4 regions of the Alkalihalobacterium sp. TH-98 genome follow, and region 3 is predicted to be linked to each of the others. Evidence: riboswitches for the same ligand, from Rfam matches in the RefSeq annotation. Region 3 holds a riboswitch; each other region holds the start of a gene.
What was found. A riboswitch is a leader RNA that binds a small molecule or an ion and turns the genes downstream of it on or off. The one in region 3 is predicted to bind cobalamin.

Region 1 (3,729 bases), on a different contig from region 3:
TGTCCTATTATTGATTGCGTGTGCCATTGGTATTGGTACCGCACTTGATCAAACAGGGGCTGCAGCTTGGATTGCTGACCACTTTATTCAACTCACAAAAGGGGCAGGTATCATAGGCGCGATTGCAGTTGTTTACTTATTAACAACGGTCTTTACCGAGGTGATTACAAATAATGCAGCAGCCGTACTGATGGTACCAATCTCTCTTGCGATTGCCACTCAACTAGCGGTGGATCCAATGGCATTCTTTGTAACCATTGCAATTGCAGCGTCGGCAAGCTTTGCAACACCGATCGGTTATCAGGCGAACTTAATCGTCTATGGCCCAGGCGGCTATCGCTTTTCTGACTTTTTAAAAATCGGGATACCACTTAACATTCTATACATGATTGTTACAGTTATTATTGTGTATGTCGTATGGATTATTTAATACAAGATAGAAAGAAAACTAGTCTTAAAATAAAGAGGTGGATAATGAAAATATCAAGTAAAGGTGAGTACTCACTACGAGCATTAATTGCATTAGGAGAAAATGCGGGAAAGGTGATGACCGTTTCTGAGATCAGTACGATTACACAAGTCCCGCCACCTTATTTAGAAAAAATATTAATGCAACTCAAGCAGTTAAGCTATATTACAAGTCGCCGTGGCTTCGGCGGGGGCTATCGACTAAGAATAAACCCTAGTGAAATATGTATCGGTGAAGTGATCCGAAAACTGGAAGGGCCTATAGCACCCATGAGTTGTGTCAGTGTAACATCCTATGAACCTTGTGAACTAGAAGGAAATTGTAGACTCCAACCATTATGGGGGCTCGTTCGGGATACGGTTGCTCACATATTAGAGAATATTACTTTAGATGACATCCTAAAAAATAAAGTGATTGAAAAAGAACAACTTCTTAATGGATTATGGGGTAATCGAAGGGATGTTCGAATAGATACTGAATAGATGTACTTAACTAAATAAGAATTTTTTTCTCAACTGAAGAAGAGAGGTAGTTAACAACTCTTTCTTCTGATTTCTAAACTATTTTGATTTTTATACTATCAACGAACCTATACTTAAGCTAAAATAAAGTTATAAAGTGCCACTCATGGGATTTATTGAAAATACTAATTATTAAGATTATGACGAGAGGTATAGCAACCACTCCAAGTAGATATAGGTGATGACATGTCTTATTTCTTTACAATAATAATACCAAGTTTATTATTTTGGTGGCTCTTCTTTTTAGTTCTCGCAAGAATTATGAGCAAAAGTACAACAAACAGTTGGAAGAAAGATTTAAAGCTTTCATTTATTCAAGCTGGACTTCTAATCGCACTACTACCTCTATTTTCTTATTTTATAGATTTTATTAAGTAAAAGTAAAAGATTAGTGTCATACTCCAAACTTTTCAACCTGCAAGAAAAGATTGTTGTAATATTCTAACTCTAGATATAATATTACAACATATCGTAAATCTGTTTTTAGCCAACAACTACATATTGTATCCAGGAAGTATAGGTGTCGAATACGGCTTAATAGGGAATCTGGTGTAAGTCCAGAACTGTCCCCGCAACTGTAAGTGTGGATGAAATGAGATAACCACTGTATAAGTAACGCATTAGCTGCTTGTATGGGAAGGCTCAAAGTAAAATGAAGCACAAGTCAGGAGACCTGCCTTTACTTTCAAAAGTTTCAATTTCTTCGGGGAGTAAGAAGATGAGACGGTACAGGCAATCTATATCTTCTTTTCATCATAGGTTTAGTACCGTTAAATTTGTCATTACTCTTCCGATATCGGGAGAGTTTTTTTTATTGTCCTAAACATAGAGTGTGCGGTTTAACTTATCAGTGATTCAACTTTCAAAACAAAAAGGAGCAATGACATGAAACATCAAATACAATTGGTTTCTGACCTTCAGTCAATTAACAGATATATGAGCGATTATCCCTTCCATCCGGCATTAAATCGTTTTCGAGAGGCAACAGAACAACAAGATGCGTTACTAGCCACTCTTGAAAGAGGGAGTCGAATTTGTATTGCAACAGATGAGGACTGGATAGTTGGCTACACGTTAATACTTGATCCAGAAGAAAACGAACGTTGGAGTGCCTTATCGTACATTAAAGTACTTGGAGCAATTGAAGTAGCACCTACCTATCGAAGTGAAGGGATTGCTAAGAAATTACTTCACGGCATTTGCAACGAACCACAATTAGAGCAATTTATTATTTTATCCATCGAATATGCTTGGCATTGGGATCTTCAAATGGTAGATGGAGACCTTCAATTATATAAAGCTTTACTAAAACGCTTATTGCAATCACAAAGGTTCAATGAAACGGTAACCGACGATCCAGATATCACACAGTACAAACATAATTTTATGATGTCAAGATTTGGGGAAGGGGTATCTAGTGATCAAATCAATCAGTTTATGAGACTGGCTAATATATACTCCATATATTAAAAAACACCCGACCTTGGGGTGTTTTTCTTTCACCATATCCTTACACAACTTACTTTTTCTCCAATTCTTCCTCGAAGAAAAAAGTGGCTGGCTGTTCTTTGACGGTGTATGAATATCTTTTCATGTTCTTGACATATTGGGATTTAGAGACGGTTACTGTTTCATCCGTTGCTTTAATTATCACTTGTTCACCGCTAGTAAACAGATTTTTCTTCATCAAATCACCCTCTCTAGATGGATACTTTTATTATAGCTCAATTTTCATAGGAATAATAGGGGAGAAGCAGTATTAACTTTGTCAAGGGAATTCTTCGTAAACTTTGTTGCCTTTATTTGTAATAAACATCACACTACTGAAAAGGGATGCTGCTCACAAAGAAATAGAAAAGAGCCTAAAAAAGAAACAGTTACTTTTATTAAACAATAGTATTGACATATGCTAAAATAAATTAAGCAATTTTCTTAATTTACTGTTAATTATTTTTTATTTACTACTTACTAAGGAGGTATTCATATGGGAGAACAGTTTTTTAGGCATTATCTTGCAACTCTATCTTATCGGGCAACTGTAGCAATCAAAGATGCACCTTCACATTTCCCTGAGTTTAACGCAGGAAAGGGAGTCCGCACACCAGTCGAGATTTTATCCCATACGTCAGACGTACTAACACTAGCTTATTCCTGGTTTCAAGACATCGAGAAAAAGAAAAATGTCGGCAGCTGGGAAGAAGAAGCGGAGCGTTTTTACCAGTTGTTGGAAAAGTTGGACCGAGTATTTACTGAACACAAACCGATGAAAGCAACGAATGAACAGCTTCTACAAGGACCTTTAGCAGATGCAATGACTCATGTTGGCCAGTTGATCATGCTAAGGAGACTTGCCGATTCACCAACAGAACGCGAAAACTATATTAAAGCAACCATTCAATCTGGAAGCCTCAGACCAAAATCCACTGATATGAACGAATGATAAATCGGCTCTTCAACCCAATTGGTTCTTCAACGCAATGGGCGATGTGGAGCCGGCTGTTACTCTGGCTAACTAGTAAAGGGATGCTGCTATTTTTATTATCTCATCTTTACTTAAAATATAACTATAAATTTGATACAAAACGTGGTCGTCCATCTAGTACAGAAAGTTTTCACCCGTATCATCTACATGTCCAATGTACCCAATTCTGTCCTTGATTTCAATTTTTACCCAACTATTGTTTCAGGCTGTTCATCTAAACCACCTAAAGAAGCATTCTATAACAATATACACACAAC
Region 2 (3,729 bases), on a different contig from region 3:
CATACACATATGTGCTATTGCGAGTTCAATGATTTTATTTAGCCAATAGGTGCTCTTAATGCAGATGTAATTTCAATTGAAACATCAAGAAGTCATGGTGAATTCATACAATCTCTAAAACAAAATCCATATGAACTTGGGATTGGGTTAGGTGTCTACGATATTCACAGCCCGCGTGTCCCAAGTGTTGAAGAAATTAGTACGATCCTAGAAGAGAGCTTAGAAGTTATTTCTAAAGAACAGTTTTGGGTGAATCCTGATTGTGGTTTAAAAACACGTCGTGAAGAAGAAACAATTGCATCGTTAAAAAATATGGTCGAAGCCACTAGGAAGCTACGAAGCGTTCAAGAACAACCTGTTTAATAAAATTTATGAAGCATTTTAGCCCACTTGGTTTAAAATGCTTCTATTAAATTAAATTTCGCTGTTATTAATACATTGGAGTGATTTTAATGAAAACAACCTTATTGACTGATGTATCAAGGACCGTCCAAACAAAGTTAGTCCTGCCTGCTGATACAAATCATCTAGAGACTATTTTTGGAGGGACCGTTTTATCGCAAATAGATGAAATAGCTGCTATTGCTGCGATGAAACACAGCAAGCATGTTGTCGTAACGGCATCCATTGATCGGGTGAATTTTGTTTCTTCTGCAAAGGTAGGAGATATTTTATATTTAGAGGCTGTTGTAGTCTCAACAGGAAGAACATCGATGGAAATTTACGTAAAAGTTGAATGTGAAGATTTACAAACGGGAGAGCGAACAATTACCACTACCTCATTCTTAACAATGGTTGCAATTAATGAACGAGGTGTTCCAGTACCAGTCCCAGGTGTGGTCCCTGTTACAGAAGAGGAAAAAGAGTTATATAACCATGCACAAGAACGGAAGAAACAACGTATAAACTCAATTCTATAACTAAATCATAGAACCAATATGAGATTGACTATAACATGATATATTTATAAAAAAGATTGAAATTTGCTAGACTTTCTTTTACTATATACAATATATAGTGTTTTTTTGTTTGTAGTTAACTAAATATTGATATGATGGAATGATAGGTGTCTGATAATAGACTTAATAGGGAATCTGGTGAAAGTCCAGAACTGTCCCCGCAACTGTAAGTGTGGATGAAATGAGGTCACCACTGTATAAGTTCACTTAATTGGTGCTTATATGGGAAGGCTCAGAGTAAAGAGAAACACAAGTCAGGAGACCTGCCTATTCTTTCCAAAAGTTTCATTTCTTCGGGGGGTGAGAAGTCGAAACGGTGCAGAAAATTTCTTTACATATGTCAATTTGTGCCGTTTTTACGACAGTTACTCTTCCATTATCGGAAGAGTTTTTTTATTTTATCTAGCTTTTTAACCGAAAAAATCACCAAGGGAGCTGAGTATGATTAAACAAATAGAAACACAATACACAAGTATAGTGAAAGCTATTAAGGAAGCGTCTGAACGGTATTCGATAGACGTTACGAAGCTAATAAACCGTATTGAGGAATTAAGCGGTCCAGATATAGAAAACGAGGCCAACCAACAAGCGTTATTTTATGCATTAAATCAAATTTCAATGGATGAACCAGATTGGACGTATGTTGCAGCAACTCTATATTTGAATGAATTATATAAGAAAGCGTCAGACAACCGCGGCTATGACCAAACACAAAAGTATGGTGACTTTTATCACCTTATCAAGATGTTAACTGAAAAGGGGATTTATTCGCAACAATTATTAGAACGATATAGTATTGAAGAAATTAACGAGCTGAGGGAGGAAATAGAACCCGAACGTGACAGCTTGTTTAACTTTATTGGTCTTTTCCTACTGGCAGACCGGTACCTTGCAAAAGATCATGACCAAAACTTATACGAGTTACCGCAAGAACGTTTTATGATCATTGCGATGACCTTGATGCAGGACGAAAAAGGGGGAAATCGCTTATCTCTAGTAAAAGAAGCCTATTGGGCATTAAGTAATCTTTTTATGACAGTGGCAACGCCTACATTAGCTAATGCAGGGAAGAGTTTTGGTCAGTTATCGTCTTGTTTTATTGATACAGTAGAGGATTCGTTAGATAGCATTTATTTAAACAATTGGGATATCGCTAGGTTAAGTAAAGATGGAGGGGGGATAGGAGTATACTACGGTAAGGTTCGGGCACTGGGTTCTGATATAAAAAAATTTAAAGAAAATTCTTCTGGGGTTGTTCCGTGGATCCGCCTCATTAATGATACAGCAGTGAGTGTTGATCAACTCGGTCAACGTCAAGGGGCAGTCGCTGTTTATCTTGATCTTTTTCATAAGGATATTATGAATGGGTTTTTAGATTTGAAAACAAATAACGGCGATGAGCGAAGAAAAGCACATGATATTTTTACAGGTGTAACAGTACCAGATTTGTTTATGGAGAAATTACAAGAAGTTGATGAAACTGGAAAGAGTAGTGGAGTTTGGCATACATTTTGTCCACATCAAGTAAAGGAAATGATGGGATGGCAAGATGAAAGAGGAGCTAAATTAGGGTTAGAAGATTTTTATGATGAAACAGATAGAAGGTACTTTAAGGAGAAATACGAAGAAGCGGTAAACCATCCATTACTGCCTCGAAAAACATATCGAGCGATGGATGTCATGAAACGAATAATGGTTGCTCAGCTAGAAACAGGGACTCCATTTATGTTTTATAGGGACGAAGTAAATCGTCAAAATCCAAATAAACATATAGTTGCTAAAGGGCGTACATCCATTTTTTGTAGTAATTTATGCACCGAGATTACTCAAAATATGTCTGCAACGCAAATCGTTAACGAATATCGAGATGAAGATGGAAACATTGTGATCGTTCGTAAACCAGGTGACTTTGTCGTTTGTAATCTGTCATCTATTCATCTACCTAATGCGGTGAAGGCGAATGCATTAGAACGGTTAGTCCGAATCCAAATGCGCATGCTAGATAATGTTATTGACCTTAATACCATTACGGTGGGACAAGCGCAAGTAACCAATAAAAAATATCGAGCCGTTGGTTTAGGGACATTTGGCTGGCATCATTTATTAGCAATTAAAGGCTTACACTGGGAGTCTCACGAAGCCGTTCAATACGCAGATGAGCTGTATGAAACGATTGCCTATTATACGATACGGGCGTCACTGGAACTCGCTAAGGAAAAAGGAGCCTATAGCCAGTTCGAAGGTTCTGAATGGCACACCGGGGCTTATTTTAAACGAAAAGGTTACAATTCTATTCCTTGGTTAAACGTGATAGAAGAAGTAAAAAAATATGGCGTCCGGAATGGCTGGATGATGGCTATTGCTCCTAACTCGTCAACAGCTAAAATTGGTGGTTCAACTGATGGGATTGATCCGTTGTACGCTGTGGAATATGCCGAAGAAAAGAAAAACTTTAAATTTATCGTAACGGCACCCGAGTTAACTCATATTACGTATCCGTATTATCAAAAAGTACGACATGAAATAGAACAGAAGTGGAGTATTAAGCAGAATGCCGCTAGACAGCGACATATTGATCAATCAGTTAGCTTTAACTTATATGTTCAACATAATGTAAAAGCGTTAGATTTATTAAACCTTCACCTAGAGGCTTGGAAGCAAGGGCTAAAGACGACCTATTATGTTCGAAGCACTTCGCAAGCTGAAATGGATGAATGTCAAGCTTGTCACAGCTAGAGGAGATTTAGGAGGACCATAAATGAATATACAC
Region 3 (3,729 bases):
ACTTTTTTTGAAGAATTATCATAACAATAGGCAGCACGATACTAACAATTAATATAAGGACCTTCATCTAGCGATCACCTCTGCTTTCAGTCTAGTCGATTTTAGATAAATATAAACCAACTGAAGAAGAGAGGTTTCACCTCTTTACCCGTAAATCTTATCTTAGAAAAGATACTATAACGAACACAAACAAAGGATAGATGCATAAAATGACCTAATATATAGAAAAAGCTGGTCCAAATCGCAGTGCCATTTGAGCCAGCTCACTAATGATTAACCTACACTCTGTTCTTGTTGTTCGCGTTCTCCTTTTCGTAACTTCATAATATCATGACGCAGGAAAAGCGAAATAACAAAAGCTAACATGATCATCCCAAGAAAAACGTAAAAGACAGGAATATAACTTCCAGTTGTCGCTCGAATATTGGACACTAGTAACGGGCCTAGGATCCCTCCAAGAGACCATGTCGTTAGTAGATAGCCGTGGATGGCCCCGAGCTGTTTTGTTCCAAACAAGTCACCGATAAAGGCAGGGAGGTTCGAGAAACCGCCACCGTAACAGCTGACCACTAATAAGATGAGCGCCTGGAATAGTAAAGCACTTGTTGTAAATGGCAACGTAGCAAAAGCAATAATTTGAATGATAAAAAAGATGATAAATACATTATGACGGCCTAGATAATCTGACGCTGCCGCCCAACCCAGTCGACCGCCACCATTGAAGATCCCCATAATTCCAACCATTGTTGCTGCAGCGGCTGCCGATAATCCTACGACATCTTGTGCCATCGGTGAGGCAACGGAAATCATCATAATACCAGCACTAACGTTAATAAGCATCATTGACCATAACATCCAAAAATGTTTCGTTTTTACTGCTTGTTTGGCTGTTAGTTGGCGTAGATCTTTCTTTATCGTTTTTTCACCAGTCGATATTGCCTTAACCATACTTTGAGGCATCCAACCAGACTTTGGTGGTTCAATGTAGGAGGCACCTAACATCATTAATAGGAAATAGGTAGCTCCTAAAATATAAAATGTGTTCGTGATTGTGATCGACTCTATTAATATAGCTGCAACAGGAGCTGTTGCTAAAGCACCCGTACCAAATCCAAGAACGGCCATACCCGTCGCTAATCCGCGACGATCGGGGAACCATTTAACGAGTGTAGAAACAGGTGAAATATAACCTATTCCTAAACCTAAACCACTTAATAATCCGTATGTAAGTAGGAACAAAATTGAAGAGTCAAGAGCAACGGCAACACCTGAACCCGCTTGACCGATACCAAATAAAATAGCCGCAACAATGGCCGATTTTCTAGGGCCATTTCTTTCTACAAAATTGCCAAATAGGGCGGCAGACATCCCAGCAAGTGCCATCATAATCGTAAAAGCTAATGTAACGTTCGTTTCTGACCAACCGACCGTTTCCGTCAGCGGCCTTTTATAGACGCTATAAGCATAAGCCGCCCCAATCGAAAGGTGTATCGCAATGGCTGAAAGAGCCATTAACCATCTATTTTTTGTTTTCATATAGATCCTCCTAAACCATTAGAAAATAAGATAATTAGATTACAACCCTCCTTATTTGTATATAAAAAAATAAAAACTCCCCTTAAGCAGGAGAGTTGAACTTGGACAACACGAATAAAAGGGTTATCAACTGACAAACAAGCAAATAACCGAATTTTTGCTGCGTATCCAAATTCTCCATCCCCGAAGAAATGTGGTATTGCTCCAAAAGGCAGGTTTCCTGACTTGTGCTTCCACCTACTTTGACCCTTCCCACATCGGCGGCTTCTACCACACTAATGCAGTGGAATATGTCATTTCGTCTACACTAACAGTTGCGGGGGCAGCTCTAGATTTTCACCAGATTCCCTTTTAACCAGATTATGGCACCTTTTAGACAGATTATTTTGTGAATTACGACTATTAAAACATTAATCTCTTAATTTTGTCAATTTTTTGTCTGAATTTGTTTCCATACAAACATCTCTGAATCATGATAAATTATAGCTAAAAGAATTGTAGTGATTTAATTCTCTAAAGAAATTAGAGCATATTTCCGGCATGACAAATGCACGGGTAGAGGAACGATAGCATAATGATAGCTTCTGCTATCAGCATGCTATCATTATGTTACAAAAAGCGACAAACAAGGACTTTCAAAGGGAATTGCGCATACAATAGACCGACGCAATACTTCAGAAAGGAGAACGATGAAAATGGCTGATGTCACAATTGGTGGAACTAAAGTGCCGGATCTAAGACCACAAATGAACATAAAAGAAAACGCGCAAACAACTCTCAACGCAACTCATTGGTTGACCTCTAATTCACCACTATCTAAAATGGTTGTGAGTGATCGCGGAAACGATTTTTTAAATCTACTACTTGATGGTGGGTTTATTTTTTACGTGAGACATGCTGAAGCTACGGTTGGAGTGGACCAACCTTATTTAAATTTTTATGATTGCACTACTCAGAGAAATCTCTCCTATATTGGGAAACAGCAAGCGATTGTTTATGGGGAAACCCTTCGTAATCTAGACATCCCAATTGAATACCCAGTTATAGCAAGTCCATTTTGTCGAACGACAGAAACTGCAACTCTGGCGTTTGAAGAGGAAAGTATAGCGATCATTCCTTTATGGGCTGAAGTTTATCGTTTAGCTGAAATTTTACATCCTATTGAACAAGATCGGATATTGCGTTCAGTCACGTCTGTTCTTGAACTTCCACCTTTACGTGGCACAAACAAAGTGATTATCGGTCACAGCTTTCCCGAGAGCGTTGGGCTAGGGAGAATTCCTAACATGGGTACTGTCATAATAAAACCTTATGGAAGAGGCTTAGGATATGAAGTTATTGGTAAGCTATCTTTACAAGATTTACAAAGTCTGTCATAAGGGGGCCCTCTCACTATTAAAATAAACTGGATTTCACGAAACATCTAATTGTACAATGAAAAATGCACTTATTCGTTGAAAGAAAGAGGTATTTGTATCAAACGGATCACATTACTCTATTTCCAGAGGTGAGACAGGCTCGTTTATTGTCCGATTTGTCCTCTTTATTGTCCATTTTTTTATTTTATTGTCCGGATTTTTAATTTATTGTCCATTTTTTTATTTTATTGTCCGAATTCACCATTATATTTGCGAAAGTGTGACCAGTGACTTCTTACATATCCAGCTGACAATATCATGAGCTAAAAATATAACCTGAGTCCACTAGATTTCGAATGAAAGGAAGGGGAAAACATGCCTACAGGTAACCGGACCATTGCTTTAATTGATATGAATGCGTTTTATGCGAGTTGCCACCAAGCACAAGACCCTGCTCTTCGAAATCAACCGGTTATTGTTGGTGGAAGTCCAACGAACAGGTACAAAGGAATGGTCATTGCAGCTAGTTATGAAGCGAAAAATCAAGGGGTCTATACGACGATGTCAGTATATGAAGCGCTAAAAAAAGTCCCAGAAGCGATTGTCGTTCCACGAAATCATCCGTTGTACTCATCTTACTCCAGCAAAATTATGGAGTTTTTAAGAATAATCGGACCGACGGAAGTGGCTTCGGTCGATGAAGCATATGTAGATTTGACAGATCGTGTGGACAAGGGCACCTCACCGCATACGATTGCCACTTATATCCAACAAACATTGTGGGAGAAATTACATTTAGGCTGCAGTATCGGGATCAGTGATACGAAGTGTTCTG
Region 4 (3,729 bases), on a different contig from region 3:
TAGTTCCCCATTAGAGATGAAATCTAGAATAAGTGAAAATAATTCACTATAAGTTAAACTTACTGTCCCTACGCGAACAGAATATAAAATTGACAATAAAAATATAAGAAGTAAGCAAACAAGTAAAACAACTTTCTTCTTGGTAGAGGCGTGATAATACGCCTCTATACTTTTTTCACTCTTTACAAATTCCATCTACAATAACCTTTCTCTATTGTTTTGGTGAATAAAACCAAACCCCTTTATACTCAACACCTAACCATCTTTCGAAATATTCTTGTGCGTACTGTTCTGGCTCAATATCCTTAAAACGATCCGGATATAAGTCTTTAGCTAATTGAAGCACACCTATATATCGCTTGTCTGACCCAATAAAATTCGTATGATAAATGAAAATATCTTCGTTTTGATAGGCTTTTAATTGTGGAACAGAGGTAGTATTAATAATATTTTCATACACCTCTTTATGTTCAGTAGTGTCGATTGTTTCATAACCTCCTAGCCACGTTCCATGTAAAGTTAGTACTTCTGGATTGATTTCTACTACATATTCTTCATCTACTAATATCGTCGTAGACTCTTCACTGGCATCCCATTTCACATCAGCAGCATCCAACCCGCCTGCTAATATCGTTGCATACCCTTCACCAACTCCAGGGGTGCCCTCAATCGTTTCACTTGGGAAAATCCGATAACCTCCTTGGGAATTAAGAAAACCAACAGATAAAGCCATAACACTTTTTCTTTCGTCTTCTGGAATTTCTTTTACACGATCTTCTAATTTCTTTTCTAATCCTGTTTTCCATTCTAAAAATTCATTAGCTGTTTCTTCTTTTTCAAACAACATACCTAGAATAGCGAGTTCTCGATCCATTTGTACAGGCAAGTAATTATTTAATCGGACAACTTTTATCCCAGCTGGCTCTAACTTCTCTTCTAACATTGAATCCGGACGATTTGTATATGTAAAAACGACTTCTGGTTCTAAACTTAGAATCTGCTCTAAGTTCACTTCGCTAGTTTTACCTACGTCTGGTCTATCACCAAAACCTAAGTAAGGATTATTCTCAACAGTAGTGTCACCTGTCGCGATAATTTGTTCATTTACACCTAATACTTTTAAAGCTTCTGCTGTGTTTCTATTTAAAACAACCACACGCTCTAAAGGTAGTTCTAACGTTATTTCGCTTCCTGCACTATCTTCAAATGTCACAGTTTGTCCGCTTTCTACGTGATCTACACTCAGGTCTACCTTGTTTTCATCATGGTTTATGACTTCTTCGCTGTCTGCTGAACATCCTAATAAACTAAAAATCATAGATAAACCAAGTAATAATACAATAAACTTTATTTTCATTACTATTCCTCCTCCTAGTATTTAATAAGTTATAGCAATTTCGTTTTACGTCATCACTTTCTGTAGTTGCTTTTTCAATGGTTTTATAAAAGGTAATGTGTAAAACTAAAAAAACTCTTTCGGATTCGAAAGAGTTTATCAAATAAACGGCATAAAAAATAATATAGCAACTTCACAAACTTTACCTATCAAGCCATATATGCCGTTTCAACATCTCACCCCCCGAAGATTCGAAACTAGAATGATAGGCAGGTCTCCTGACTTGTGCTTCACCTTACTTTGAGCCTTCCCATATATGGACCGATAAAGCGACATATACAGTGGTACCCTCATTTCATCTGCACTTACAGTTGCGGGGACAGTCTTGGATTTACACCAAATTCCCTATTAAGTCTATTAGACACCTATTTTTCTAATTATTGTATAAAGTTAATTGAACAAGTCTATAATAGTACAATTTTTAAAAACTATCAATCTTTTATGTCGATTGTAAATTCCAATGAAACGGATCTTCTAATGCCTGCCAATCACTCGCCATTTCAGAATCTGTCAATAAGCACCCGTCTAAGTCTTTTATTATCTCCTCTACATCAAGGTCAGTACCTATAAAAACAAGCTTCGTGTGGCGATCACCGTATTCAACATCCCAATCTTGTAATAAATGCGGGTTTTCATTTAATATTTGCTTCTGTTCTTCAGCGGAAAGACTCGCTACCCAATAAGTAATCGGTTCAATCGACACCGACGGACCTGCCTGGGACATGAGGAGCGCTAGATTATTTCGAGTTGCACACCATGCAATTCCTTTTGCTCTTACAATGTTTTTAGGCATAGATTGACACCAATTTTGAAAACGAACGGAATGAAACGGTTCTCTTCTAAAATATACAAAAGAGGATATCCCATATTCTTCTGTTTCCGGTGTATGTTGCTCATGTCCAGCGGTCAATTCACGAATCCATCCTGCTGAATTGCTTGCTTCTTCAAAATTAAATAATCTTGTATTTAATATTTCACTAGGGTCTATTTCAGCTCTTACACTTCGTATGATCTTTGCTTTCGGTTGCAGGGTAGTAAGTACTTGTTCTAATTTTTCTAATTCTTCTTCTGTTACTAGATCACATTTATTTACTATTAGTACATCACAAAACTCAATTTGATCAATCAGTAAATCTGCAATCTCTCTCGTGTCATCCTCTCCTAAAGCTTCCTTACGATCTAGTAAACTATCTCCTGAACGATAATCTTGCCAAAAACGATTGGCGTCTACGACTGTTACCATCGTATCGAGACGACAATATTGTGTTAAATCAATATTGAGTTCTTCATCAATATATGAAAATGTCTGTGCAACAGGTGTCGGTTCACTGATTCCAGTCGACTCAATTACGATATAATCAATATTCCCGGCTTTCGCTAATTTCTCTACTTCGATTAACAGGTCTTCTCTTAATGTACAACAAATACAGCCATTGGACATTTCAACTAACTTTTCTTCCGTTCGTGATAACTCCCCGCCTTGCTTAATGAGTTCAGCATCAATATTAATTTCACTCATGTCATTTACAATGACAGCTATTTTTAAACCATCACGATTTTTGAGAAGATGGTTTAGCAGTGTTGTTTTTCCTGACCCTAAATAACCACTTAAAACCGTTACTGGAATGGGATTTTTCATCTATTGCTCCTCCTAATTATATGTAGCGTTTAGTAGTCGTTACAGTTTTTTAGAAACTTTCATAACTAACTGTTCGTCTTTTACTGTACCAATTACAGTTCCTTCTGTTCTTTCAAATCCTGTGCCATTATGGTAATGGCTTATTTTATCTTTCAATGTCGTACCTGCTAACAGTGAGTCAATGAATGAGGAGCATCTTCACTAGTCATCTCCTTATACCAATAGCTTTCTGGATATTGGATGACAACACATTTATCATGACAACGACCATTACAAAGAGTTCTCGTTGTATGAATGACATTATCTAGATCCCTTGCAGTTATTTCATGTCTAACCGATTGAGTTAGTGCTTCTGCTCCTGCTTTATTGCAACTACTTCCATTCCATATCAGCAAATGATGTTGTGTGTTTGACAAGTTCCATGTTGCCATCCTTTCACCCCTATTACTTATTTAAGAATTCTTCTACTCCTATGGATGTACTAAAATGTTATGAAAAACAAATCGATTATAACACACAAATCGTAACGATTACTATTTATATATTATTATTTCTTATTCCTACCTGAAGAACACGTTTTTGAACTAAGTGAGTCTCCTCTCTGCAACTTCTCTAATTCTTCCTCAATCTCATCTCTATTTAGATCTTCTCCAATAAACACGAGCATGGGTTCATACTTTTTTTCAGAGGCGTA

Region 1: another riboswitch for cobalamin. It lies ahead of AC2VNP_RS02120 (hypothetical protein); the one in region 3 lies ahead of AC2VNP_RS21595 (L-lactate MFS transporter).
Region 2: another riboswitch for cobalamin. It lies ahead of AC2VNP_RS07800 (ribonucleoside-diphosphate reductase subunit alpha); the one in region 3 lies ahead of AC2VNP_RS21595 (L-lactate MFS transporter).
Region 4: another riboswitch for cobalamin. It lies ahead of AC2VNP_RS04030 (ABC transporter substrate-binding protein); the one in region 3 lies ahead of AC2VNP_RS21595 (L-lactate MFS transporter).

The regions. Positions count from the first base shown of each region.
Region 1 covers NZ_JBYCKM010000005.1:120,878-124,606, reverse strand. Annotated here, with positions in the region: gene AC2VNP_RS02130 (SLC13 family permease) at 1-430, shown strand, start outside; gene AC2VNP_RS02125 (RrF2 family transcriptional regulator) at 475-951, shown strand; cobalamin riboswitch at 1,492-1,685, shown strand; gene AC2VNP_RS02120 (hypothetical protein) at 1,876-2,460, shown strand; gene AC2VNP_RS02115 (hypothetical protein) at 2,510-2,677, opposite strand; gene AC2VNP_RS02110 (hypothetical protein) at 2,975-3,430, shown strand.
Region 2 covers NZ_JBYCKM010000020.1:4,445-8,173, forward strand. Annotated here, with positions in the region: partial or broken gene metE (5-methyltetrahydropteroyltriglutamate--homocysteine S-methyltransferase) at 1-363, shown strand, start outside; gene AC2VNP_RS07795 (acyl-CoA thioesterase) at 453-920, shown strand; cobalamin riboswitch at 1,048-1,244, shown strand; gene AC2VNP_RS07800 (ribonucleoside-diphosphate reductase subunit alpha) at 1,401-3,695, shown strand; gene AC2VNP_RS07805 (ribonucleotide-diphosphate reductase subunit beta) at 3,718-3,729, shown strand, end outside.
Region 3 covers NZ_JBYCKM010000057.1:36,746-40,474, forward strand. Annotated here, with positions in the region: gene AC2VNP_RS21590 (transposase) at 1-67, opposite strand, end outside; gene AC2VNP_RS21595 (L-lactate MFS transporter) at 274-1,536, opposite strand; cobalamin riboswitch at 1,730-1,924, opposite strand; gene AC2VNP_RS21600 (histidine phosphatase family protein) at 2,232-2,915, shown strand; gene AC2VNP_RS21605 (Y-family DNA polymerase) at 3,270-3,729, shown strand, end outside.
Region 4 covers NZ_JBYCKM010000009.1:158,767-162,495, forward strand. Annotated here, with positions in the region: gene AC2VNP_RS04025 (FecCD family ABC transporter permease) at 1-195, opposite strand, end outside; gene AC2VNP_RS04030 (ABC transporter substrate-binding protein) at 212-1,357, opposite strand; cobalamin riboswitch at 1,588-1,780, opposite strand; gene AC2VNP_RS04035 (GTP-binding protein) at 1,836-3,035, opposite strand; partial or broken gene AC2VNP_RS04040 ((2Fe-2S) ferredoxin domain-containing protein) at 3,075-3,466, opposite strand; gene AC2VNP_RS04045 (CobW family GTP-binding protein) at 3,583-3,729, opposite strand, start outside.